DNA from 4 places in the Metabacillus sediminilitoris genome. Region 4 is predicted to be linked to each of the others. Evidence: riboswitches for the same ligand, from Rfam matches in the RefSeq annotation. Region 4 holds a riboswitch; each other region holds the start of a gene.
What was found. Region 4 has a riboswitch for S-adenosylmethionine ahead of metK (methionine adenosyltransferase). Riboswitches for the same ligand answer to the same signal wherever they lie in the genome.

Region 1: it holds a riboswitch for S-adenosylmethionine, as region 4 does, so the genes downstream of both, mtnK (S-methyl-5-thioribose kinase) here and metK (methionine adenosyltransferase) in region 4, are expected to answer to the same signal.
Region 2: it holds a riboswitch for S-adenosylmethionine, as region 4 does, so the genes downstream of both, GMB29_RS26395 (methionine ABC transporter ATP-binding protein) here and metK (methionine adenosyltransferase) in region 4, are expected to answer to the same signal.
Region 3: it holds a riboswitch for S-adenosylmethionine, as region 4 does, so the genes downstream of both, GMB29_RS23135 (methionine ABC transporter ATP-binding protein) here and metK (methionine adenosyltransferase) in region 4, are expected to answer to the same signal.

Annotation. Positions count from the first base shown of each region.
Region 1 covers NZ_CP046266.1:3,151,704-3,157,750, reverse strand. Annotated here, with positions in the region: gene GMB29_RS14960 (PAS domain S-box protein) at 1-966, shown strand, start outside; gene mtnA (S-methyl-5-thioribose-1-phosphate isomerase) at 1,258-2,310, opposite strand; gene mtnK (S-methyl-5-thioribose kinase) at 2,348-3,541, opposite strand; SAM riboswitch class I at 3,789-3,939, opposite strand; gene GMB29_RS14945 (carbon-nitrogen family hydrolase) at 4,075-4,863, opposite strand; gene GMB29_RS14940 (pyridoxal phosphate-dependent aminotransferase) at 4,970-6,047, shown strand, end outside.
Region 2 covers NZ_CP046266.1:5,503,112-5,509,158, reverse strand. Annotated here, with positions in the region: gene GMB29_RS26405 (MetQ/NlpA family ABC transporter substrate-binding protein) at 1-433, opposite strand, end outside; gene GMB29_RS26400 (methionine ABC transporter permease) at 458-1,129, opposite strand; gene GMB29_RS26395 (methionine ABC transporter ATP-binding protein) at 1,119-2,132, opposite strand; SAM riboswitch class I at 2,299-2,403, opposite strand; gene GMB29_RS26390 (DeoR/GlpR family DNA-binding transcription regulator) at 2,594-3,358, opposite strand; gene GMB29_RS26385 (ABC transporter ATP-binding protein) at 3,608-4,360, shown strand; partial or broken gene GMB29_RS27565 (ABC transporter permease subunit) at 4,353-5,957, shown strand; gene GMB29_RS27560 (extracellular solute-binding protein) at 6,009-6,047, shown strand, end outside.
Region 3 covers NZ_CP046266.1:4,789,104-4,795,150, forward strand. Annotated here, with positions in the region: gene GMB29_RS23125 (MetQ/NlpA family ABC transporter substrate-binding protein) at 1-112, opposite strand, end outside; gene GMB29_RS23130 (methionine ABC transporter permease) at 124-792, opposite strand; gene GMB29_RS23135 (methionine ABC transporter ATP-binding protein) at 785-1,810, opposite strand; SAM riboswitch class I at 2,040-2,147, opposite strand; gene GMB29_RS23140 (SCP2 sterol-binding domain-containing protein) at 2,295-2,612, opposite strand; gene GMB29_RS23145 (thioredoxin family protein) at 2,754-3,059, opposite strand; gene GMB29_RS23150 (toprim domain-containing protein) at 3,083-3,430, opposite strand; gene gcvH (glycine cleavage system protein GcvH) at 4,022-4,405, opposite strand; gene GMB29_RS23160 (arsenate reductase family protein) at 4,684-5,046, opposite strand; gene GMB29_RS23165 (acyl-CoA dehydrogenase FadE) at 5,455-6,047, opposite strand, start outside.
Region 4 covers NZ_CP046266.1:4,457,740-4,463,786, forward strand. Annotated here, with positions in the region: gene GMB29_RS21445 (glycosyltransferase family 4 protein) at 1-499, shown strand, start outside; gene GMB29_RS21450 (methyl-accepting chemotaxis protein) at 563-1,852, opposite strand; gene GMB29_RS21455 (FixH family protein) at 2,307-3,101, opposite strand; gene metK (methionine adenosyltransferase) at 3,271-4,473, opposite strand; SAM riboswitch class I at 4,704-4,887, opposite strand; gene pckA (phosphoenolpyruvate carboxykinase (ATP)) at 5,278-6,047, shown strand, end outside.

The DNA of each region.
Region 1 (6,047 bases), 1.3 Mb from region 4:
ATCGTTTTATTTAATAATTCGTATGAAATGATTGATGCAAACCCATCAGCAAGAAAGATTTTAAATTTATTATCCGATGATCTGAAATCCTTTAAACTTTTTGAACTATTATTTTCTGGTATGAGGCAGGATGAAATTGATCCAAATGATTGGGAAGAGAAATTACAAGAAATCTCGTATACATTTGAAAATGGCGAAGAAAAAACTTTAGAATTTACCTTGAAAAATAATATTAATGAGAATATGAATCTAGCAGTACTTCGGGATGTCACAGAAAAAAGAGAGTTAGAGGAGCAGCTTAGAAAATCTGATACATTAAATGTTGTTGGTGAACTTGCAGCAGGAATCGCTCATGAAATACGAAACCCAATGACTGCATTAAAAGGCTTTATTCAACTATTAGAGGGTAGTATAAAGGATGACTATTCCTTGTATTTTAATGTCATAACATCAGAATTAAATAGAATAGAATCCATTATTACTGAATTTTTAATATTAGCTAGACCTCAAGCAATTCAATATTTAAAGAAAGATATTGGCACGATTATGAAGGAAACCATCGATCTACTAAACGGGCAAGCAATACTAGTAAATGTACAAATGGAACTATATTTAGAACAAGAATTACCATTAATCTATTGTGAGCCAAATCAATTAAAGCAAGTGTTTATTAATATTTTAAAAAATGCGATTGAGGTCATGCCAAAAGGCGGACAAATTGATGTTAAGATTAAGAGGAAAGATGAAAAACATCTCATTGTTTCCATTATTGATAGAGGCCTGGGTATTCCTGAAGATAAGATTAAAAGGTTAGGTCAGCCATTTTATACGACAAAGGAACGTGGCACAGGTCTTGGCTTGATGGTTAGTTACAAAATAATTGAAGAGCATAAAGGAATCGTAGAGGTTGAAAGTGAAGTCGGCAGTGGCACTGCCTTCCATATTACACTCCCGATTAATCACTAAGTGGTTGAAAAAAGATGAATACTTGTCACATTTTTGTCTGCAAAACATACTATTTGAGTAAGGGAAAAATGTTGCGCATGGTAAAGAAAGGGGCAAAGTATATGTTGTTTAAAAATCGTCCTACAAAGATTTACTTATATGCTTCTATATGTTCTAAACTTCATATTCTTACGGAAGCTGAAAAAAACAGTTTAATGAAAAAGACGAAATCCTTTTAGTGTAATCATGTCAGATCTGTAGAAAAAAACCTTAGTCAAGAGTAGACTAAGGTTTTTTCTTTGGAATAAAGGATTAAGCAGAGAATAATTTAGAAATTTCTTTTTGATAGTCATTAGATAAAATTCCTTTTTCAGTAATAATCCCAGAGATTAAGTGATTAGGGGTCACATCGAATGCAGGATTGAATACTTTAACACCTTCTGGAGCAACACGAATACCGTTTAATTCTGTCACTTCTTCTGGATTACGTTCCTCGATCGGAATTAGGTCACCATTTTCAATCATAGGATCAAATGTAGATAATGGTGCTGCAACGTAAAAAGGAATGTTAAATGCTTTTGCTAAAAGAGCTAAATTAAATGTCCCAATTTTATTAGCAGTATCACCATTAGCTGCAATTCGATCAGCACCAACTATAATGGCGGAAATGTTTTTTGATTTAATCGTATGTGCTGCCATATTGTCAGTAATTAGAGTCACATCAATCCCTGCTTGCATGAGCTCCCATGTTGTTAAACGTGCTCCTTGTAGAACTGGACGGGTTTCACATGCATATACACTTAAGTTAACGTTTTTTTCCTTTGCTAGGTAAAATGGAGCTAATGCTGTTCCGTATTTAGCTGTAGCAATAGACCCTGCATTACAAATGGTCATCACGCGATCGCCTTTCTGAAACACAGATAGAGCATGTTCACCAATTAAACGACATACCTCTTCATCCTCAATTTGAATTTGGATTGCTTCATGGACGATTGTTGTCTTCGCTTCATTAATGGATTGAACGTTAGAAATACTATTTACAAGTCGATCTAATGCCCATACTAGATTAACTGCAGTTGGTCGAGAGCTTGCTAAATAATCTCTGTTTTTCTTGATGTTTCGTTGAAAGTCAACAATGGTTTCAGATATATCCTGTAATGCTGATAATGCGAGGCCAAATGCCGCTGTGATACCGATTGCAGGGGCACCTCTTACCTTCAAGGATTGAATTGCTTCCCAAACGTCTTTTATCGTAGTTAATTCAAGGTATTCCGTTACGTGCGGAATTTTTTGCTGATTTAATAGTGAGATAGATTCCTCATTCCAGATAACAGAACGGGGAATCGCTAAATTTGTCGATGCCATGAAGATTAAACTCCTTTTTACTAATATTAAATGATAATTAATTGCTTACCGTTTGCTTTACATATTCCTTGAATTGACAAGGATTTTTGATCGCTTTTTGATTTTTAATAAGCTCGCTGCCTACTGATAAAGCAAGCTGCTTAGTAGAGATTTTTTTGTCAAATGGTTGTAATGTATCAAGATCTGCGACATGTGCAAGACCAATTGTGCGACGGATGATTTCACATCCGGCAAAGCCGACTGCTTCTTCGAAAATTTCTGACAATACATCCTCTAAATAGCCTTCTGTTTTAGCAAATATTTCTGCAGCATCATTTTTCCATGCTTTTGAAAATTCTTTAACAAATACATTCCATGTTGTTTCAATATGAGTAAATAAGACTTCTTGATTTTCAGCATTACGAGAAAAGGCATTTAAAAGGAAGTTTCCAAATACCTGACCAACATCGAAGCCGATTGGACCAAAATAAGCAAATTCTGGATCAATGACTTTTGTTTCGTTTTCATCTGCAAAAATACTTCCTGTATGTAAATCACCATGAAGTAGTGCTTCTGCTTTGGTTAGGAATTTTTGTTTTAGCTTTGCAACAGCTAATTTTAACTCTTGATCCTGCCAAATGCGTTCAACATCTTGACCAAGTTCTTGTTCAAAGTTATTTGTATCGTGGTTAAAGAACGGATCTGTGAAAACAAGATCTTCCGTAATTTTACATAGATCTGGGTTAATAAACTGCTTCACTAATGATTTTTTAAAATGTTGATTTACGGCATAATCTGATGTGTAAAATAATGTTTTTGCTAGAAATTCTCCAATATGTGTTGAGAGCAAAGGCAATTCTTTTCCTTCAATTAGAGCAGCACGGGCGATTTGGAGATGTGATAAGTCTTCCATAATGGTTATGGCTAGCTGTTCATCTGTATAATAAACCTTTGGTACAAATTGTGGCACAAATTCACTTTGTTTTAATAAGGCATGTGCTTCAATACGTGCTCTGTCTAATGTTAATGGCCAGCTTTCCCCTACGACTTTTGCATATGGAAGTGCTTGTTTAATGATTATTCCGTTTCCATTATCAGTATCTGTAATCTTAAAGACAAGATTTAAATTTCCATCACCAATTTCTTTACATGTTAAGTTGCTATTTTCTGTAAAAAGCTGCAGGCGTTTTGCTAAAGCGATAGCTTCGCTTTCAGTTAATGGTTTGTAAATAGATGATTTGACAGTACTCATAGTAATAACCTCCAAAAAATAATGTCCTCATGTAAGAAGATAATAGTATTTTTGATTTAGATCAGATGTGACATGAAAGCATCAGCAGTTAAGCTCGTGACATGACGGTCCAGTGCAATTAATGCGAGAAATCGTCATATATAGTAGGCAGATCAAAGAACTAATGCTTTATTTCTTTGGAGGCTTTTCTTTGGAAATAAGAAAAGCCTCTTTCGGATGAAAGAGGCTTGAAGACTTAGCTTCGCACCTCTTATCTGTCAGAAAGGAATGTCTTTCTGATGGAATTAGCACCGTGCCAATTGGAAGTCTTCGTGAATAAACACTTAGTTTCCAATGTTGATATGGTCGGTTGCTGCGGCGTCATTGGGCCAAGTCCCTCTGCCAACTCTTGATAAGAGATTATATCGTTCTGAAATGAAAGTAATGCTTTGTATATTCCGTAATTTCAGAACATTTTAGATTTTAAGAATAATAGAACCTTGATTAGCATGTTATCAATGATTATTTAGTGTTGTCAATAAAAAATTTAGAAATCAATCATAAAATTCTGGCAATCGGTCTGCGAATACTGGAATTTGATTTCGTACTTTTTTCACTGTTTTAACATCAATTTCGGCAGTTATGGATCCAGCTGTTTCATCAGCCTCAGCGATTACCGTTCCCCAAGGATCGATGATCATCGAATGTCCGGCAAATTCATTATTAGGGTCTAAACCTGCACGATTACAAGCAACAACATAACATTGATTTTCAATGGCACGGCTAATTAGTAGTGTCCTCCAATGATGTAGTCTTGGCAAAGGCCATTCAGCCACAACAAATAGAATTTCTGCTCCTTGTGTCATATGTGCGCGAATCCATTCAGGAAATCGAATGTCATAGCAAATGACACCAGCACTGTTCACACCATCAATTTTAAATAATCCTTTTTTATTTCCAGCCGCTAAATAATGGTGTTCATCCATCAATTTGAATAGGTGAAGTTTGCTATATTCATGAACAACCTCACCTTGATTATTGATGATGTACATTGTGTTCGTTACGCTTTCGTACGTTTTTTTAGCAACAGAGCCGCCAACAATGCTTACTTTATATTTTTTTGCTAGTTTACTTAGAAATTGTTTTGTTGTTTTTCCTTCATCATCAGCAATTTCATCAAGTCTCGTCAGGTCATAGCCTGTTGTCCAAAGCTCTGGGAGGACAATAATCGTTGGATTTTGACTTTCAACAGCAGAAGCAATTTTTTCTTCTACTTGCAAATAGTTACTGGCTGGATCGCCAAATTTAATATCGAGCTGTATACATGTAATGATAGGTTTCAATCAATTCACACCCTCATTTATAAAATTTTTACTTTACAAGTTGGTTCTAACAATATATGATTTGTGACTAGAATTTCAAGAATTTTTTGAGAAGGTGTTGTAAAAAATGAAAACATTTGAGCAATCACATTTACTAAATACATTACCTAAACAGTTTTTTGCAAATTTAGTAGCAAAAGTTAATAAAATTGTTGAACAAGGTTATGATGTCATCAACTTAGGTCAAGGTAACCCTGATCAGCCTACACCAAAACATATTATCGAGGCTATGCAGAAAGCAGTTGAAAACCCAGAATATCATAAATATTCCCCATTTCGGGGACAACAGTTTTTGAAGGAAGCGATCGCAACGTTTTATGAAAGGGAATATAGTGTGAAAATCGATCCTGCTAAAGAAGTTGCCATTCTATTTGGAGGAAAGGCTGGACTTGTAGAGGTACCACAATGCTTGTTAAATCCAGGCGATGTTATCCTTGTTCCAGATCCCGGTTACCCTGATTATTGGTCAGGTGTTGAGCTGGCACGTGCAAAAATGGAAATGATGCCACTTGAACGTGAAAATCAATTTTTGCCTGATTATAATCGCTTACCGGAGGATGTCGTCGCAAAAGCAAAAGCTATGTTTTTAAACTATCCAAATAATCCAACAGGTGCAACAGCAACATCAGAATTCTTCCAGGAAACTGTGGAGTTCGCTACTCAAAATGACATTTGTGTCGTTCATGATTTTGCCTATGGTGCGATTGGCTTTGATGGAAAACGCCCAATAAGCTTTCTAGAAACTGAAGGTGCAAAGGAGACAGGGATTGAAATTTATACATTCTCAAAAACCTTTAATATGGCTGGATGGAGAATTGGTTTTGCGGTCGGAAATCCTTCGGTTATTGAGGCGCTGAATCTTTTACAGGATCACATGTATGTAAGTGTCTTTAGTGCCATACAAGAAGCCGCTGCACATGCATTATTAAGTCCTCAAACATGTGTAGAAGAACTTAATGCCCTTTATGAATCACGAAGAAATGTTTTGATACATGCTTTTCGTGAAATTGGCTGGGATGTTACAGCTCCAGCAGGTTCGTTTTTTGCGTGGCTGCCAGTTCCTAAGGAGTTTGCATCGTCACAGGCTTTTTCTGATTATATGTTGGAAAAAGCGCATGTTGTGATGGCACCTGGAAACGGTTTTG
Region 2 (6,047 bases), 1.0 Mb from region 4:
CATTCGGTAGTGAAACAGTTGCTCCATCTTTTACTTCATCAAGAGATTTATATGTGTTTGAGAAGATCCCCATTGGTGCTGTTGGAACAATAATTAAAGGTGTTAAATCCATCTTGTTTGATGTTGAGAAGTTTTCTAGATATGTCGAGTTTTGAAATAGATTTGCTTGAATATCGCCATTGTTCAACGATTTATTAGGCTGAATATAATCACTAAATTCGACTAACCCTACTTTATATCCTTTTTCTTCCAACCCAGGAATAATGGCTTTTGAAACCATATCACTGTAAGGACCAGCAGTAGCTCCGATTTTAATTTCTTTTGACTCTGTGCTCTCTTTGCTATCACTACTTTGTTTACTTTCGGTATTCCCGCATGCTGCAAGAGCTGTTAAGGCGAATAATAGAATAAATGAACTAACCCATTTCTTCATGTGAGTATTCCTTCTTTCTGATGTTTATTTTTTATTAACAGCTTTGGCGATTTTATCACCAATTAGCTGAATTAACTGAACTAATATAATTAAAATAACGACTGTTGCGATCATAATGGTATTATCATAGCGGTAATAACCAAAACGAATGGCCAAATCACCAATTCCGCCGCCGCCGACAACACCAGCCATTGCTGAAAATCCTACTAAACTAATAAGTGTTAATGTAATAGCAGAAATAATTCCAGATCTTGCTTCAAGTAAAAGAACATCTTTAATGATCATCCATGGTGTAGCACCTGCTGCGATTGCTGCTTCAACAACACCTTTATCAATTTCTCGTAATGCCGTTTCGACAATGCGGGCGAAAAATGGGATGGCTGCGACAGAAAGTGAGACACTTGCTGCTGTTGGTCCAATCGTTGTTTTGACGAGGAAATTAGTTAATGGTATTAATGCAACAAGTAAAATAATAAACGGAATTGATCGCACCATATTAACTAAGAAACCGATGATGGAATTGATCCAAGTATTTTGCAGGAATAGGCCCTTGTCTGTGACATATAAAAGGACACCAATCGGTAACCCAATAACAGTTGAGATGACTAAGGAAATTGCAATCATATAAATAGTTTGCAGAAATGCTAGATTTATATCTGGAATCAGTTCAATAAGATGATTCATATCAAATCCCATAACGTAACACCTCCACTAGGGCTGAACGATTTTCAATAAATTGTATGGCTTTGCTGATTTCTTCACTTGTTCCTTTTAATTCCATAAGAAAAATACCAAGCGGCGCCTCCTGTATATAGTCAATTGAACCGTGCAGGAAGTTGCCTTTTACGTTATATAGCTGGAGAGTATCGGAGATGATGCCTTCTCCAGCAATCTCTCCTTTGAATGTTACTTTAATAATTGTTCCTTCGCACTTTTTAAAAATCGCAGCAGGCAAATCATATGAAACAACACTTTCGATAAACTCCTTCGTGAGTTCTTCCTGTGGATTTGCGAAGATATCATATACTGGACCTTCTTCAATCACTCTACCATCTTGCATGATAGCCATGCGATTGCAAATTTCCTTTACAACATCCATTTCATGAGTTATCAAAACGATCGTAATGTTTAATTCTTTGTTAATTTTTTTTAATAGATTTAAAATTGATTTTGTTGTGGTCGGGTCTAAGGCTGAAGTGGCTTCATCACATAAAAGGACACTAGGATTATTGGCAAGTGCACGTGCAATGCCGACGCGCTGTTTTTGCCCTCCACTCAATTGTGAAGGAAATACATCACGTTTATCAGCAAGACCAACCATATCAAGTAAGGCTTCAACACGGTCATTCATGTCTTTGGAAGGTATTTTCGCTGCTTTTAAGGCAAATTCAATGTTCTCAAACACAGTTTTTTGGCTAATTAAATAAAAGTGTTGGAAAATCATGCCGATTTTTAACCGTGCTATCCGTAAATTTTTACTTTTTAATGAGGTGAGATCTGTGCCATTTACGGTGACATTTCCGGAAGTAGGCCGTTCCAAAAGATTGATACAGCGAAGCAGGGAGCTTTTTCCTGCACCGGAATAGCCGACGATTCCAAAAATATCGCCCTTTTGAATTGTCAGTGACACGTTATCCACACCAGTTACCTGACCATTTTTAGTTTTATATACTTTCGAAAGATTGCGAATTTTAATCATGTAATGACCTCCTTTTATGTTTTTCTACATCCAAATTTCACCTAAGGTTAGCAAATCTAGTCTATTTGGAAGGTATGCTTAAATAAAGCGAATTCTGTCCCCGTTCCTAGACACAAAAAAAATACTCCTTCATCTGAAAGGAGCATCGAAACAGAAACTGTATCTTGGCTTATCTTTCAGAATGAAACCATTCTGCAGGAATTGGCACCTTCCCAAATAGGGGGTTGCCGGACGTCATCGGGCCTAGTCCCTCAGTCTCTCTGGATAAGATTAAATTTGTAAATTAATAGTATCTAATATACTAATATAGTTAAGTTCTGTCAATCTATAAAATGATTTTATATCTATTGGACAATAACACCCAATTGGTTAATATCTAGAAAATAAAGGAAATGAAATGTTACCATCATGAACATGTCTCTAGTGTAGACTATTCTGATATAGGGTTTTTATAAAAATGTTTAATTTTGTGAAATAATAAGATTTGTACTAGTTTTTTTGAATTGATTAACAAAATGAGTAGGTAAGTTATGGTCTGTAATCATGTAATCAATCTTATCAAGGGAAGCAATGCCGATTGTAACATCTTTCCCAAATTTAGTACTATCTGCGGCTACGAAAATTTCTTTTGATAACTCGATCATTTTTTTTCTTGTAATGGCTTCCTCTAAATTATAATCAGAAATTCCCTTTTCAATCGTAATACCACTTGCGCAAATAAAGGCTTTTAATATATTCAATTCACTAAAATTAAATAAGTATTCGTAAGTAACGACAGACTTTTCGTTTTTTCTTACTTTCCCGCCAATGATGACTAGTTCCACATCACTATTTAGGAGTTCGTTTACAACAGGAATTGAATTTGTCACGACTGTTAAATTCTTTTTATTTTTAATATATTTGGCAATTTGATAGGTTGTTGACCCGCTATCAATATAAATACAATCGCCATCATTGATAAATTCACTGCATTTTTGTGCGATCATTTCTTTTTCCTTTAAGTGACTAATCATGCGTTCATCTATAGAGGATTCTCCGAATGTTGATTCTACTAGTTTAACCCCGCCATAGATTTTCTCGATTTTCCCTTGTTCTGTAAGAAGGTTTAAATCTCTGCGAAGCGTATCGACAGAAACCTCTAGTTCCTCTGTTAACTCTGTTATCTTAATGACTTTTTTAATCATTAGCAGCTCAAGGATCTTCTTTTGTCTTTCAAGTGGAAACATATAATCACCCATTCAAAGTTATCGTTTTTTGCCTTCATTAATTAATTTAAGTGTACTGATAACTCATAATATATTCAAGATTTTTAAAGTAGTTACAGGTAACATGTTGATAAATTTGAGTTAATATAGTCAAAATTTATGTATAAGTTATTGATAATATATGCAAAATTTACACTTCATTTACATAAATCTTTATTTTTATTTACATTTCCCTTTTATACTAAGGGTGTGTTCAAGGAGGTGAGCCGTTTGCTGAAATTACAGAATATAAGCAAACAATTCGATAGCAAAGTTGTTTTAAATGATATCAGTTTAGAAATTAACACGGGAGAAATCGTTTCACTCCTTGGTCAAAGTGGGAGTGGAAAAACAACCCTATTAAATATAATCTTGGGATTAACAACGATGAATACTGGAAAAATCATTTTTAATGATATCGATATGAGTCAAGTAGAAATGAAGAATAGAGGATTTAATATTGTTTTTCAGGATTATGCGCTTTTTCCAAATTTAAATGCCTACCAAAATATTGTTTATGGTTTAAAAAATAAGAAGGGTTTAGTTACAGAGGAAGAGCTTAATGAGTATATTGAATTTTTGGAGTTAAAACCTCATTTAACAAAGAAAATAGGAGAATTATCCGGCGGCCAGAAACAAAGGGTTGCACTTGCAAGAACATTGGTCATGAAACCGAAAATATTATTATTGGACGAGCCCTTAAGTGCATTGGACGGCGTTATTAAGGAATCGATTAAAGAGCGGATTAAACTAATTGCCAGAGAATATAAGCTTACAACCATTATTGTCACACATGATCCTGAAGAAGCATTAACGTTGTCAGATAAAATATTAATCATTAATCAAGGAGAAATTTCGCAATTTGGAACACCTCAAGAAATTATTAATAAACCAAGTAATGACTTTGTGAAAGAATTTATTCTTAAACAATTACATATTAAGAAACAAAATATTTATAACTTATTTGGTGAAGAAAATGACTAAAGTTAAGCCGGGAATGCGTGTCATTTTTATCCCAATCGTAGTGTTGTTCGCCATCTTTCTCTTATTACCGCTTGTTTCTTTGTTTATTCGTTCGTTCGAAACAAGTGATGGTTACAGTTTCTCAAATTATCTATCAACCCTTTCTAATCGAGAACTGTTAGAGTCAATTGTTAATAGTATTAAAATTTCTAGCATTACCGCTATTATTACGACAATTTTAGCCTTTATTCTTGCTTATTCTATTAATTGCTCGAGAATGTATCGGCCATTAAAAAGTGCAATAAAAATAGGTATTATGATCCCGATGCTGCTCCCGACAATCACGTATGGATTTGCAATTATGTATTCTTTTGGGAATCAAGGATTAATGACAAAGCTAGTTGGGCGAAATCTATTTGAGATCTATGGATTTAACGGATTATTAATAGGTTATGTGATTTATACATTACCTGCAGCGTTTTTACTAATTCATAATTCATTTAAATATATTGATAAAAAATATATTATCGTTTCAAAACTTATGGGTGATTCGACCTTTAGAAGTTTTATGAACACAATCGTTCGTCCATTATGGGGCACATTGGGCGGAGCCTTTGTCCTTGCCTTTATCTTAAGCTTTACTGATTTTGGTATTCCTGCCTCTGTTGGTGGGACATATTATGTTGTTGCAACACATCTCTATCAAGTGATGCTTGGTTCAATACCTGACTTTAATAACGGAGCTGTCATAGCAGTGTTAATGCTATTACCTGCAGTGTTTGGTGTTTTTCTTTTAAACTATCTTGAAAAGTTTAATTTCCATTATGACAAGTTTACAGATACCGAGTTAGTTCAGCATAAACTTAGAGATACGTTCTTAGGAATCATCTCATCTATTATTCTATTAGGAATGTTTTCAGTTTTTGCCGTTATGTTTATCGCACCATTTTTAACGAGTTTTCCATATGATCCATCCTTTACTTTAAAGCATTTTATTGAAGTTTTTCAATCAAGTGATTTAACAGCTGTTTATAAAAACTCGATAGTCGTTGCTATATTAACTGCTGTTATTGGTACGGTAGTCGCCTATTGCTCAGCAATTATAAATGTCCGTACACCTATTAAAGGAAAAGCAACCATCGATAGTATTTCAATGATAACAAATACTGTACCAGGTATGGTATTAGGCTTGTCGTATTTACTGCTTTTTAATGGGAGCAGTTTTAAGGGAACTTTCGCCATTATCGTGCTCTGTAATATCATTCACTTCTTTACTACACCATATTTAATGGCGAAAAACTCCTTATCAAAAATGAACCCAACATGGGAAACGACTGGAGAGTTATTAGGTGACAGCTGGTTCAAGACCATCTTTCGGGTTATTTTACCGAACTCAGCATCAACGGTAATTGAGATGTTTAGCTACTATTTTATCAATGCGATGGTTACGATTAGTGGAATTATCTTTTTAGTTTCAGCGCAAACCTCATTAGTAGCGAGCAAAATTAAAGAGCTGCAGCATTTTGCTAAATTTAATGAAATATTTGTTTTATCTTTACTCATCTTTTTTACAAATTTATTGATTAAGTTACTTTGTGATTATTTGCAAAGAAGAACAACGATGAATACATCATCCATAATGAAGGACAAGAAGCGAGGGAATTTTACGATGAAAAACATGAAGAGAATGTTGCTGACTCTGTTTGCA
Region 3 (6,047 bases), 330 kb from region 4:
TTTTTGTATCACCTTCAGAACCACCTTCTGCTCCCTCATCGGCAGCACCTCCACAAGCCGCAAGAGCAACTGTGAAAATAGCAAGTATAATAGCTAATAAAGATTTTTTCATTCCTTCTCCTCCTATCGTTTGTCAATCGTCTTAGTTATGATATCTCCAATAATTTGGATGATAAACACGAAAATTAGGATAATAACTGTTGCAACTAATGTTACTTGGTTATTCCCGCGGTTAAAACCTTCTAGGAAAGCTAGATTTCCTAATCCGCCCGCACCAATTACTCCGGCCATTGCTGTTGATCCAATAAGTGCGATCGCCGTTACCGTAATCCCGGAAACTAATGCTGGCATTGATTCAGGTAGTAACACTTTCCAAATAATTGTACCTGATTTTGCCCCCATTGATCTTGCCGCTTCAATAACACCTTTATCAATTTCTCTCAAAGCAATCTCAACCATACGACCATAAAAAGGTGCTGCACCAATAATTAATGCTGGTAATGCTGCATTAGCACCAAGAATTGTACCAACTAGTACTTTCGTAAATGGCAATAACAAAATGATTAAGATAATGAAAGGAATTGATCTGAATATATTAACAATAACTGCAACAAGACCATTGATGAACTTGTTCTCCCATATGTTTCCCTTTGCAGTTAAGAATAACAGTAAACCCAAAATGATTCCTAAAAAAAACGTCGCCACAACAGACAAACTCGTCATATAAATGGTTTCCCATGTGGCTTCCCATACCTTTTCCCATTTCACTTCAGGTAGAAGTTGTTCAAGCATTTGCAATTACCTCCACCTCTACATGCTGATTATAAATATATTCTAACGCTCTATTCAGTTCTTGCTCTTCACCATCTAAATGAATAAACAAACTACCATAAGAACCGTTTTGAGTTTGAGAAATCTTTCCTTGCAAAATATTAATATCGATTGCAAATTCTCTTATTAAATTTGTAATCAAAGGCTTTTCAGTTGATTCGCCTACAAATGATAATTGAATAACTTTTCCTTTCGGATAAAGTTCCAATAAGTGTGCTACGACCTCATTTGTTTCCTCAGGCTCAGTAACCTGCTTCACAAATCGTTTTGTTATTGGTTGTTTCGGATTTCTAAATACGTCTAATACGTCCCCTTGCTCAACAACTTCTCCGTTTTCCATTACGGCTACACGGTGACAAATTTTTCGAATAACATGCATTTCATGTGTAATTAACACAATGGTAAGCCCTAATCTTTTATTAATATCGACAAGTAAATCAAGAATAGAATCCGTTGTTTGCGGATCTAGTGCAGATGTTGCTTCATCACATAGTAACACCTTTGGATTATTAGCTAATGCTCTCGCTATCCCTACACGCTGCTTTTGACCGCCACTTAATTGTGAAGGATAAGCATTCTCACGACCTTCTAGACCAACTAGTTTGATTAACTCATCAACACGTTTCAAGCGTTCAGTTTTTTTAACACCAGCAATTTCTAGCGGAAATGAAATATTCTCTCTTACCGTTCTTGACCATAAAAGATTAAAATGTTGGAAAATCATACTGATTTCTAACCGTGCTTTACGTAATTTCGCTCCGCCTATCGCATCTATTTGACTACCAGCAACATGAATAGAACCACTTGTTGGCTTTTCTAATCCATTTAACAAACGAATTAATGAACTTTTTCCTGCGCCACTATAGCCAATAATCCCAAAAATTTCACCTTTGCTAATTTCAAGGTTTATATTATTTACAGCTGTAACATTACCTGCTTTTGTTGAATAAATTTTTTTAACGTTCTGTAATGTAATCAAGATGTCACCTACTTTCAGTTCTTTTATCTTTCATTATTTTCATTTAAATTTTAAAGAAAAGATTTTTTAATGATCATCATATCGCATCAAATTATGATCGAAAAGATGAAAATACAAAATACTTTCTCAGGTAGTTTTACACCGATAGGACTTGTGGAAAAATTTTATAGTAGAAAATTAAAAAACCTCTCCGCAACGTGAGCAGAAAGGCGTAAGAAAAAAGTCCTTTCTCCCATCTTCCAAAGCTTGCAGCTTTGCGTGAATTGGCACCATTTCAACATTTGTTGATGGTTGCCGGGCTTCATAGGGCACATCCCTCCACCTCTCTTGATAAGAGACAAACTATATAATTAAAATTTAAATATTATGTCAGTAAATAAGTACGAGACTGATTGTACATGCTATTTTCAATATTGTCAATAAATTTAATTGATTGAAGAACGATCTAGTTAGGACATAAAAGATCGAATATTACCCAAAATGATCAACACAATTTAATGATTGCCTCAACTCTTAAAAAAGTGCGGTACGTCCCTTTGATAGAGATTTTCCCAAACGCAATTAACTGCTTAAGGCTAACATTATGTAATAACACTTCACTGATGTCTTGTTCATCACCTTCTAAAGTAAAATCAATTTTTTTTGGGGGTGACACTAACTTCTTCGCTCCATTTGATGTAAATTCAATAAAATGACTTGATTCTTGGTAGGGGCGAATTTCCACAACTAATGTTTGGTTTAATAGGAGTGGGGTTAAAAAACGTGCTTTATTAAAATTGGATATAAATGTTGTTACATACATAGAAAATCCTCCGTTCTCAATCAAGTTATAGTAATAACTTCATTGCATGACGAAGGATTCCTTTATAAAGAAGTCGACAGTTTCTGCCTATTTATTCATTAATGTGTATTTCTTTTATTATTTCCTGAGAAATATGTCATTTCATTGTATATACTGCGTGAAAAGCTCGTGTAAAAAGCTTACTGATTGAAAGGCGTAAATCCTTTCTTTTTCAAGACCATTTTCAAAAATAAGTAAGCAAGGTACACTTTCCACACCTAATTCTTGAGCTTCTTTTGGAAAGTAATTTAAATTTACTGAATGAATGTCCAGTGATGGAAATAATTCATCAACGATTGTTAACATTCGTCTTGCAACCTGGCATGTTCCACACATCGGAGTGTATAAATATAAAGCCATTAGTCCTTCATTTTTTATAATAATTTTTTTCTCTTCCCATTCAATCATATCTAAGAAAATTGGACACCTTTCTAAAGAAACTTCGCATCTACATCAATATTTGCACTTAATAAAACAGAAGCAACATGATGATCTGGTGCTGTTGCTACTTCTCGATAAGCTCTATCAATATAAATATGTGATGCCTCAGGAAATTCTCTTTTAAATTGTTTACGCAATCGATCACCTGCATCGTCTGAGTCCACTAAAATGTAAACATCCTTCGAAAATAATTCATCAATTAATTCGTCAAGCCTTGTTACACTTATCGTCCCATTCGTGCAGATAATCTCGATCTGTTCATTCAACACATTTAGTACCTTTTGTTTATCTGATTTGCCTTCAACAATTAATACTTTTTCAACCTCAACGAACGACATAAACATCACCTGTTTTTATAGTAAAAGTCTTTTCTATAAATTATTCGATTTGTCGAGGTTGTTTCCTTTTTATTTTATGTTTTTTCTAAAATTTAACGTATTTTAGAAAAAATAATAAAAAGAAACGACCACTTCTTGGTACATTTTATTAAAGCAGCTAATAAAGTTAATATTACTTCTTTATTTATGGCTGTTTTCGGATACTTCAAATATAGTTACATGAATAACCTGGATTGATTTTCCGTTGCAGGTACTCGCTTTCCGCGGGCTGTCTCACGAGCCTCCTTATGCTTTGCACTTGCGGGGTCTCCTGGGGCACGCTTCTCCAGCAGGAGTCTCGAACCTTTCACTACAATAACAGCTGTTCGAATTTGTTACTTGCTAAAACAACACTCTTTACGAAAGGCTGTTTTCGTAAACTTGTTGCTATTTACCAAGTAGTACGATGTGGTTGATTTCCGCTCCAATCAACATTAAATAGTTTTCGTTTTAAAACAACAATCTATAAGAAAAGAGCCTTATTTATAGACAAATGGACACCCTTTTTTACCTTATTAGTAGGGTGTCCATCAATTCAAATCATCATGCTAATTAGTCTTCATTTGTCATTTCTACATATTGTTCTGCTGTCATTAAGTTTTCAACGTCAGCGACATTTGCCGGTTCAATGACAATCATCCAAGCTTTTTCGTATGGTGATTCATTAACAAATTCAGGGCTATCGTCTAAATCTTCATTGATTTCAACTACTTTTCCACTGATAGGTGCATATAATTCAGAAACCGTTTTTACAGATTCAACACTTCCGAATGGCTCGTCCGCTTTAATTTCATCGCCAACCTCTGGCAATTCAACGAATACGATATCACCTAGTTCAGATTGTGCAAAATCTGTAATACCGATGCGTACCTTTTCTCCTTCAACTTTTACCCACTCATGTTCCTCAGAATAACGAAGTTCTTTTGGTGTGTTCATTTTCATTACCTCCAGCATCCATATCATTTTTTATCCTTACATAGTTATTAGCTAAACGCACAAGGCGTATGAACGCCTTCATCCAAAATGAAGGAAAAATTAAGCATAACTTAAAGCCCAACTAAAACGGGTGGAACAAACTAAGTTTTTCTTATAAAACTTGTCTATTTACAAATGACTTATTAAATTAAATAAGTTAGGTGTGTTCCCTTTCCTTTAAGCTGAAAATAGATAGTCATTATTGTTTTACCAGTTTATAGAAAACTATGCAAGAATGATCAATTACTACCCCATATTTGTTCAAATTGCTTTTCATTGAATCCAACTGTCACACGCTCGTCGCTGGCTGTAATTGGTCTCTTAATAAGCATCCCATCAGTTGATAACAACTTAATCATCTCAGCCTCTGACATAGAGGCTAATTTATCCTTAAGGCCCAGTTCTCGATATTTATTACCACTTGTATTAAAGAACTTTTTCAACTCTAATCCGCTTTTTTGATAGAAAGATGTTAACTCTTCTTCAGACGGCGGATTCTCAACGATATGTATTTCAGTAAAGTTAATATTGTGTTCTTCAAGCCATTTTTTTGCTTTGCGACATGTGCCACATTTGGGATACCAATAGAAAGCGACAGACATACTATTTTCACCACCTAAACATACCAATTTTACCTTTACTTTATCTTATCACATATCCGTATTCAAGACTAATTAGACATAATATTACATCGTAATTTTTATAATAAATAGATCCTGCTCCACATATAAAAAAAGACAACCGTATGCAACGATTGTCAGGATTTTTATATTAGGCTGTTTTCAAGCACTTTGTTGCATTTCACTTATATTTACATGAATAACCTGGATTGATTTCCGTTGCAGTACGCGCTTTCCGCCGGCGGTCTCAGGAGCCTCCTCGTTGCTTTGCACTTGCGTGGTCTTCCGAAGCACGCTTTTGCCGCAGGAGTCTCGCATATCTACTACAATCAACAGCTGTTCGAATTTGTTATTTACTAAAACAACAATCTTTACGAAAAGAGCCTTATATTATGATAAATATGCATTTTTCTCAATTAGTGCGGCAGCAATTTCTCGTTTCTTGCTAATTACATTAATTGGTGTGTGACGAGTGAATTTTCGTAATGCAGACAACATCATACGGAGAGAATCTCCTGTTTCAACGGCAATTAAAGATTCCTTTGCATGTGCTTCGATTTCGTTAAAAGCCTCCTGACAATATACTTGAGTATAAAGAAGCTTTTGCTTGTTTTTCTCTTCACCTTTTTTCACTATCGCCTTTTCAGTACGTAAAATAGCCGATTCCATTGCATACACATTGCTTACAATATCAGCAATGTTAATAAGAATTTCCTGCTCTTTTTGCAGCTCTTTTCCATATTTCTGAGCTGCTAAACCAGCGATAAGAACACCGATTTTTTTTGCGTTTTTAAGCAGGTACTTTTCTTGTTGCAATGTTTCTTCACCAACTTCTTCCGGCATAAGCATCATTAATTCTTCCTGGAGACTTTGAGCTTTCTGTAATAATGGGAGCTCGCCCTTCATTGCTTTCCGTAAATACGTCCCTGGTACTAATAATCTGTTAATCTCGTTTGTTCCTTCAAAAATTCGATTAATCCTTG
Region 4 (6,047 bases):
ACTTTTAAATATTTCTTTACAACTACCAGAAATAATTAGAAGCCAGATTCATTGGTTAATTGTTGGAGATGGCCCTTCGAAGGAGGAAATGGTAAAAAGTGCTCCTGAAAATATGACTTTTGCTGGTTATCTAAATGGGGAAAATCTCGCAAAAGTATATGCTAGTTCTGATCTATTTGTCTTCCCTTCTTCAACTGAAACTTTTGGAAATGTCGTGTTGGAAGCTTTGGCAACTGGAACTCCAGTCATTGCAGCAAATTCAGGGGGAGTCAAAAATATCGTCAACCAAGGAATAACCGGAACCCTTTGCGAACCTAAACATGTTGAACAATTTCAAACCGCTATTATATCTTTATTAGGAAATGATACTCTTCGATTAAAAATGAGTGAGGATGCACGTAAATATGCTCTATCACAATCATGGGATCAAATATTTGAGGGTTTACTTAAGGATTATGAAGAGGCTTTAATTGAAAAGAAACAAATTCGCTATGCATAAAATAATTGTTTAATCTTAAAATGCGAAAAAGCACTCCTTCATAGGATCGCTTTTTCGCATTCATTATTTAATCTCTAATTTTTTCAATGTTGAGGCTAACTTTTCACTTAACTTATTTATTTTTTCAGAAGAAACATTAATGGTTCCAATTGAATTCATTTGTTCTTCGATTGATGCAGTAATTTCTTCAGTAGATGCAGCAGTTTGTTCTGCCACTGCTGAGATATTTTGAATCGAATCCAAAATAACATTACTATGAGCAGAAACATTTTCAATCTCGCTATTTAACTTTGTGGTCTCATCTATTATTTTATTAATAGAACTTGATATACGATTAAATTCATTTTCTGTTGCTTGAACACTTTTATTTAATCCATTTGTTATCTCTGTCGTCTGAGCCATGACAATCACAGTTGATTCTGTCTCTTTTTCAATATTTTGGATCATCGTTTGAATTTGTGACGTAGCCTGGTTTGTTTCCTCTGCAAGCTTTCTTACCTCATCAGCTACTACTGCAAAGCCTTTGCCGTGTTCACCAGCTCTTGCAGCCTCTATGCTAGCATTTAGTGCTAATAAGTTAGTCTGCTTTGAAATGTTGTTAATCGTTGTCACAATCCCAGAAATTTGATTCACACTTTGATAAAGAGTAGTAATCCCCAAACTAATTTGTTCTAACATGTTTGCGTTCTCTCTATTCGATGCTTGTAACCCGTTCACACTATCTTTTCCTGAGTGAACAGCATGTGCAGAATCCTTGGTTAACTGCATAATCACAGAACTTTCTTCTGTCATTAACATGATATTTGCTTGTAAATCACTCACCTTATGACTTGTTGATTCAATATCTGAAGCCTGTGATGCTGAGCCAATTGAAATTTCATGTAATGCGCTTTTAACATCCTCATTTGAAACTCTCTTTCCCTCAGTTAATACTGCTAGCTCGTGTGATGATGTTGAAATAGAGTAACTAGCATCCTTCAACTCAGAAACTAATGAATATATATTTTCACTAATCTTGTTTATTGATGCTGCTAAGATTCCAAATTCATCCTTACTTTCTTTTAATGTAGCTTTATTAAAACATCCTGCCGCCAATTCAGAGGCATTGTGCATCATTTCATTTAGTAATTTCAACTTTATTGAAATAGCCAAATAAAGTGCACCCATACATATTATTGAAATAACTGCTATCACGCCAATCAAATTCCATACTAAGAAGGTCAATTCTTGGCTTTGTTCTAAAGCATTTTTGACAAAGTAATAACTAAAAAATCCAATTGAGCTAGTCATAACTAATACTAATATGATCATAATAAAAAGTAACTTAATTGAAACCCTTTTATGTTCTTTCAATGTAATACCCCCACATGTTGACATTCTATGTATTATATCGACGTGCAGCGGCAATTTTATAGGTATTTTAAAAATAAAATAATAAAGCAGCTAACATAATGAAACGTTCAATGCTTTTAATTTGTGTCTCTCCCATTAGCTTTTAGAAAGAGATCCTCTATAACTCAAATTCAATTAAGGCAACAATATTTCTGCAACTTCTTAGTAAGCTGCACTTTCTCAGATGCAGGTAATTGTAATACACGGTTACTATATGTAAGGCATCTTGATCAATTTTAGGTAAATTTGCGATCAATGTGTGCTTCCTTCTCTAGCGAGCATTAAAAGACCTTGAAGGAACTACCTACGTTATAGAAATCACAAGTACATGTACTTTCACATTCCTTTGCACCTGAAGCTATATGTTTTGCATGATCTCCACAGAACAAAATTTTTTCATCATACAGAAAAAGGCTCATGGCCCCTTCTGAACTTCGACTGAAGTTTCAATATGGTCATGAACCTCTCCTTTTTCAACATGAACGACAATCGTATACATACCTGCTTTTTCAAACTTAAAAGAAGACGTATACGTTCCTTTTGTTGATGATTCAGCTGCATCAATATAATTGTGTTGCTCTTCTCCTTCCATCCAAATTTCAAATCGTACCGTCGCATCTAAGAAGGGTTGATCCCCTTCTTTAATTGTCGTAGTTAATCTTTCCACTTTATTCAATTGAAATGTAGTTAATTCTTCAACAGTTATGTTTACACTATGATGGGAGTGCTCCCCTTCTTGTTCACTGTCATGGTGGTCACTATTATGAGAAGGTTGCTCTTCATCATTCTCTTCAGCTGTTGCCGCTGTCTGTCCTTCCCCAACCTGAATGTCTATTGTTGGCATGGTATGATACTCTTTTACATTAGTGTGAGCTGTAACTTGATATGTTCCATCTTCTTTAAATAAATAGTTAATTTCATATGTACCTTTATCAACCAGCTTGGCATCTATTTTTTCTGAATGATCTCCTTTTTGAATCTCAAACTGCACTTCTGCATCATCGACTAGTTCTTCTCCATAATATACGTGTGCACCTATTTGAACTTCTTCACCTTTCTTAACATGCTCCTTCGCAAGAATGTCCACATGTGGTGCTTTTACTTCTTCTGTTTCTGTTGTTGTATGATCCTTGTGGCTATCTAATTCTTGACAACCACTCAGGATAATCGAAAAAACAACAATAAAACTGCTTAATACTTTATAGTTCAATCTACATAGCCTCCCTTAATTCCAATACATCCCTAGTATAGTATTTCCAAGTGCTAGATAAAACAAGTTCTTTTGTTTCTTCGATAAATATACATATTTTAACAATGACGAGTTTACCTGTAGACTACAAAAAGACCTGATGCTTTCACGCATCAGGTCTTTTCATTTTTTATTTATTTAATGCTTCTTTACTTAACGCTTCAGCTTTATCTGTTCTTTCCCAAGGAAGATCAAGATCGTTACGGCCGAAGTGTCCATATGCAGCTGTTTGCTTGTAAATTGGACGGCGTAGATCAAGCATTTTAATAATACCTGCTGGACGTAAGTCAAAGTTGTTACGTACAACGTCTACTAATACGTCTTCAGATACTTTACCTGTACCAAATGTATCAACAGAAATCGATACTGGCTGTGCTACTCCAATCGCATAAGCTAATTGGACTTCACATTTATCAGCTAATCCAGAGGCTACGATATTTTTCGCAACATAGCGCGCAGCATATGCAGCTGAACGGTCAACTTTTGTTGCATCCTTACCAGAGAATGCTCCACCACCGTGACGCGCATATCCACCATATGTATCAACGATGATTTTACGTCCTGTTAAACCTGCATCACCTTGAGGTCCACCGATAACGAAACGACCAGTTGGGTTAATGAAATACTTTGTATTTTCATCAATTAATTCTGCAGGAACAACTGGGTTAATAACATGCTCTTTTAAGTTGCGTTGAATTTGCTCAGTTGAAATTTCTGGGTGGTGCTGTGTAGAAATAACAATCGTATCAATACGAACTGGTTTGTTATTTTCATCATATTCTACAGTTACTTGAGTTTTACCGTCAGGACGTAAGTATGGAAGAATGTCTTCTTTACGAACTTCTGTTAAGCGGCGAGAAAGTTTGTGTGCTAATGAAATTGGAAGTGGCATTAATTCCTTTGTTTCATTACATGCAAATCCAAACATTAGACCTTGGTCACCAGCACCAATTGCTTCAATTTCCTCATCAGACATCTGGCCTTCACGAGCTTCAAGTGCTTGGTCAACACCCATTGCGATATCAGCAGACTGCTCATCGATTGAAGTTAATACTGCGCAAGTTTCCGCATCAAAACCGTATTTTGCACGAGTATAGCCGATTCCCTTAATTGTTTCACGAACAATTTTTGGAATATCAACATACGTACTTGTTGTAATTTCTCCAGCTACTAGCACTAATCCTGTCGTAACAGAAGTTTCACACGCTACACGAGCATTTGGATCTTTTGCAATAATTGCATCAAGGATTGAATCTGAAATTTGGTCACAAATCTTATCTGGATGGCCTTCTGTAACAGACTCAGAAGTAAAAAGACGTTTTTTAGTCATAATTAAAAGCTTCCTCCTCATATTCATGTTCATTCTTTTGATCCGGAACTCTTCCCTAAAGGGTATTTACCTTATAAAGAATCACGTTGGCATGTTTTGTGAACAGAAGTTTTATGTACCTTTACCACATGCTTGTTCTGGTAAAACTCTAATGAAGAAGTACTCATTATTTTCTGTTATCAAAAAAACCTTCCCTAAATGAGGAAAGGTTTGTTATCGTTCATCGCCTTTCGCTCTTATCGATCAAGGATTTTCGCCTTGCATCAGGTTAGCACCTTTGCATCGGAAATGTTGTTTTGCTTACGCTTATTTTTAATAGAAGCTATATCTATTAAATAATACGTAGGTCGCCACTTTCCTTTGATACAGGTTGCTGGGTTTCATAGGGCCTGTCCCTCCACCAGCTCGGGATAAGAGAATCCGTTCAAGGAAATATCATAGCGCACAAGAATACTACTGTCAACAAAAACCGACAAGTCTAAACATAATATTTTTATCACATTCATTCATCACAAAATCTCTTTCTTAGTAATGCCCCTTTAAAAAGCAAATTATAAACGTTTTTTTATTATGTAGTATTATTTGTTGTGGACTAAATCATTGTGGTTCCTATACATAGTCTTCCTCAATTTCCTAATGTCTATCATGCTTGTTTTATTTACAATTAGGTCTAAACTTTTTCATTAAAAATTCACAATTAGTATGTTTTATTAAAATTAATGTGTTATACTATTCAAAAATAAGTCTGTATATTGTAATATATTTCTATAGTTATACGTTAATTTTACGAAAAGGATGGTAATGGGGATGAATATTGTGGAGATGTCAAATGAGCTTGCACAGCTTGTTAAAGGTGAAAATGCAAATCACAATTTATCAGTTGCTCAACTTGTAGAAAAGGTGCTTGAGCGCAAGGAAGGAATTTTAACATCAACAGGAGCAATTCGAGCAACTACTGGCGCGTATACTGGTAGATCTCCTAAAGATAAATTTATAGTAAAGGAACAGTCTGTAAAAAATAAAATCGATTGGGGAACTGTTAACAAACCCATTTCAGAGGAAGCATTTGATAAACTTTATAGCAAAGTAATCTCTTACTTAAAAGAACGAGATGAATTTTATATTTTTAATGGTTTTGCAGGTGCAGACAAACGCTATCAATTGCCACTCCAAGTAATCAATGAGTTTGCTTGGCATAATTTATTTGCTCAACAACTTTTTATTAAAGAAAATAATGATTCTCCATCTACTGAAAAGCCTTTTACGATTATCAGTGCACCGAATTTCAAAGCAGATCCTGAGATTGATGGAACAAACTCAGAAACTTTTATTATTATTTCATTTGAAAAAAGAGCAATCTTAATTGGTGGTACTGAGTATGCTGGAGAAATGAAAAAATCTGTCTTTTCAGTCATGAACTATTTATTACCTGAGAATAATATTCTTCCTATGCACTGCTCTGCAAATGTCGGCTTTGAAGGTGACGTTGCATTATTTTTTGGATTATCAGGAACAGGAAAAACAACGCTGTCTGCTGATCCTAACAGACGTTTAATTGGAGACGATGAACACGGTTG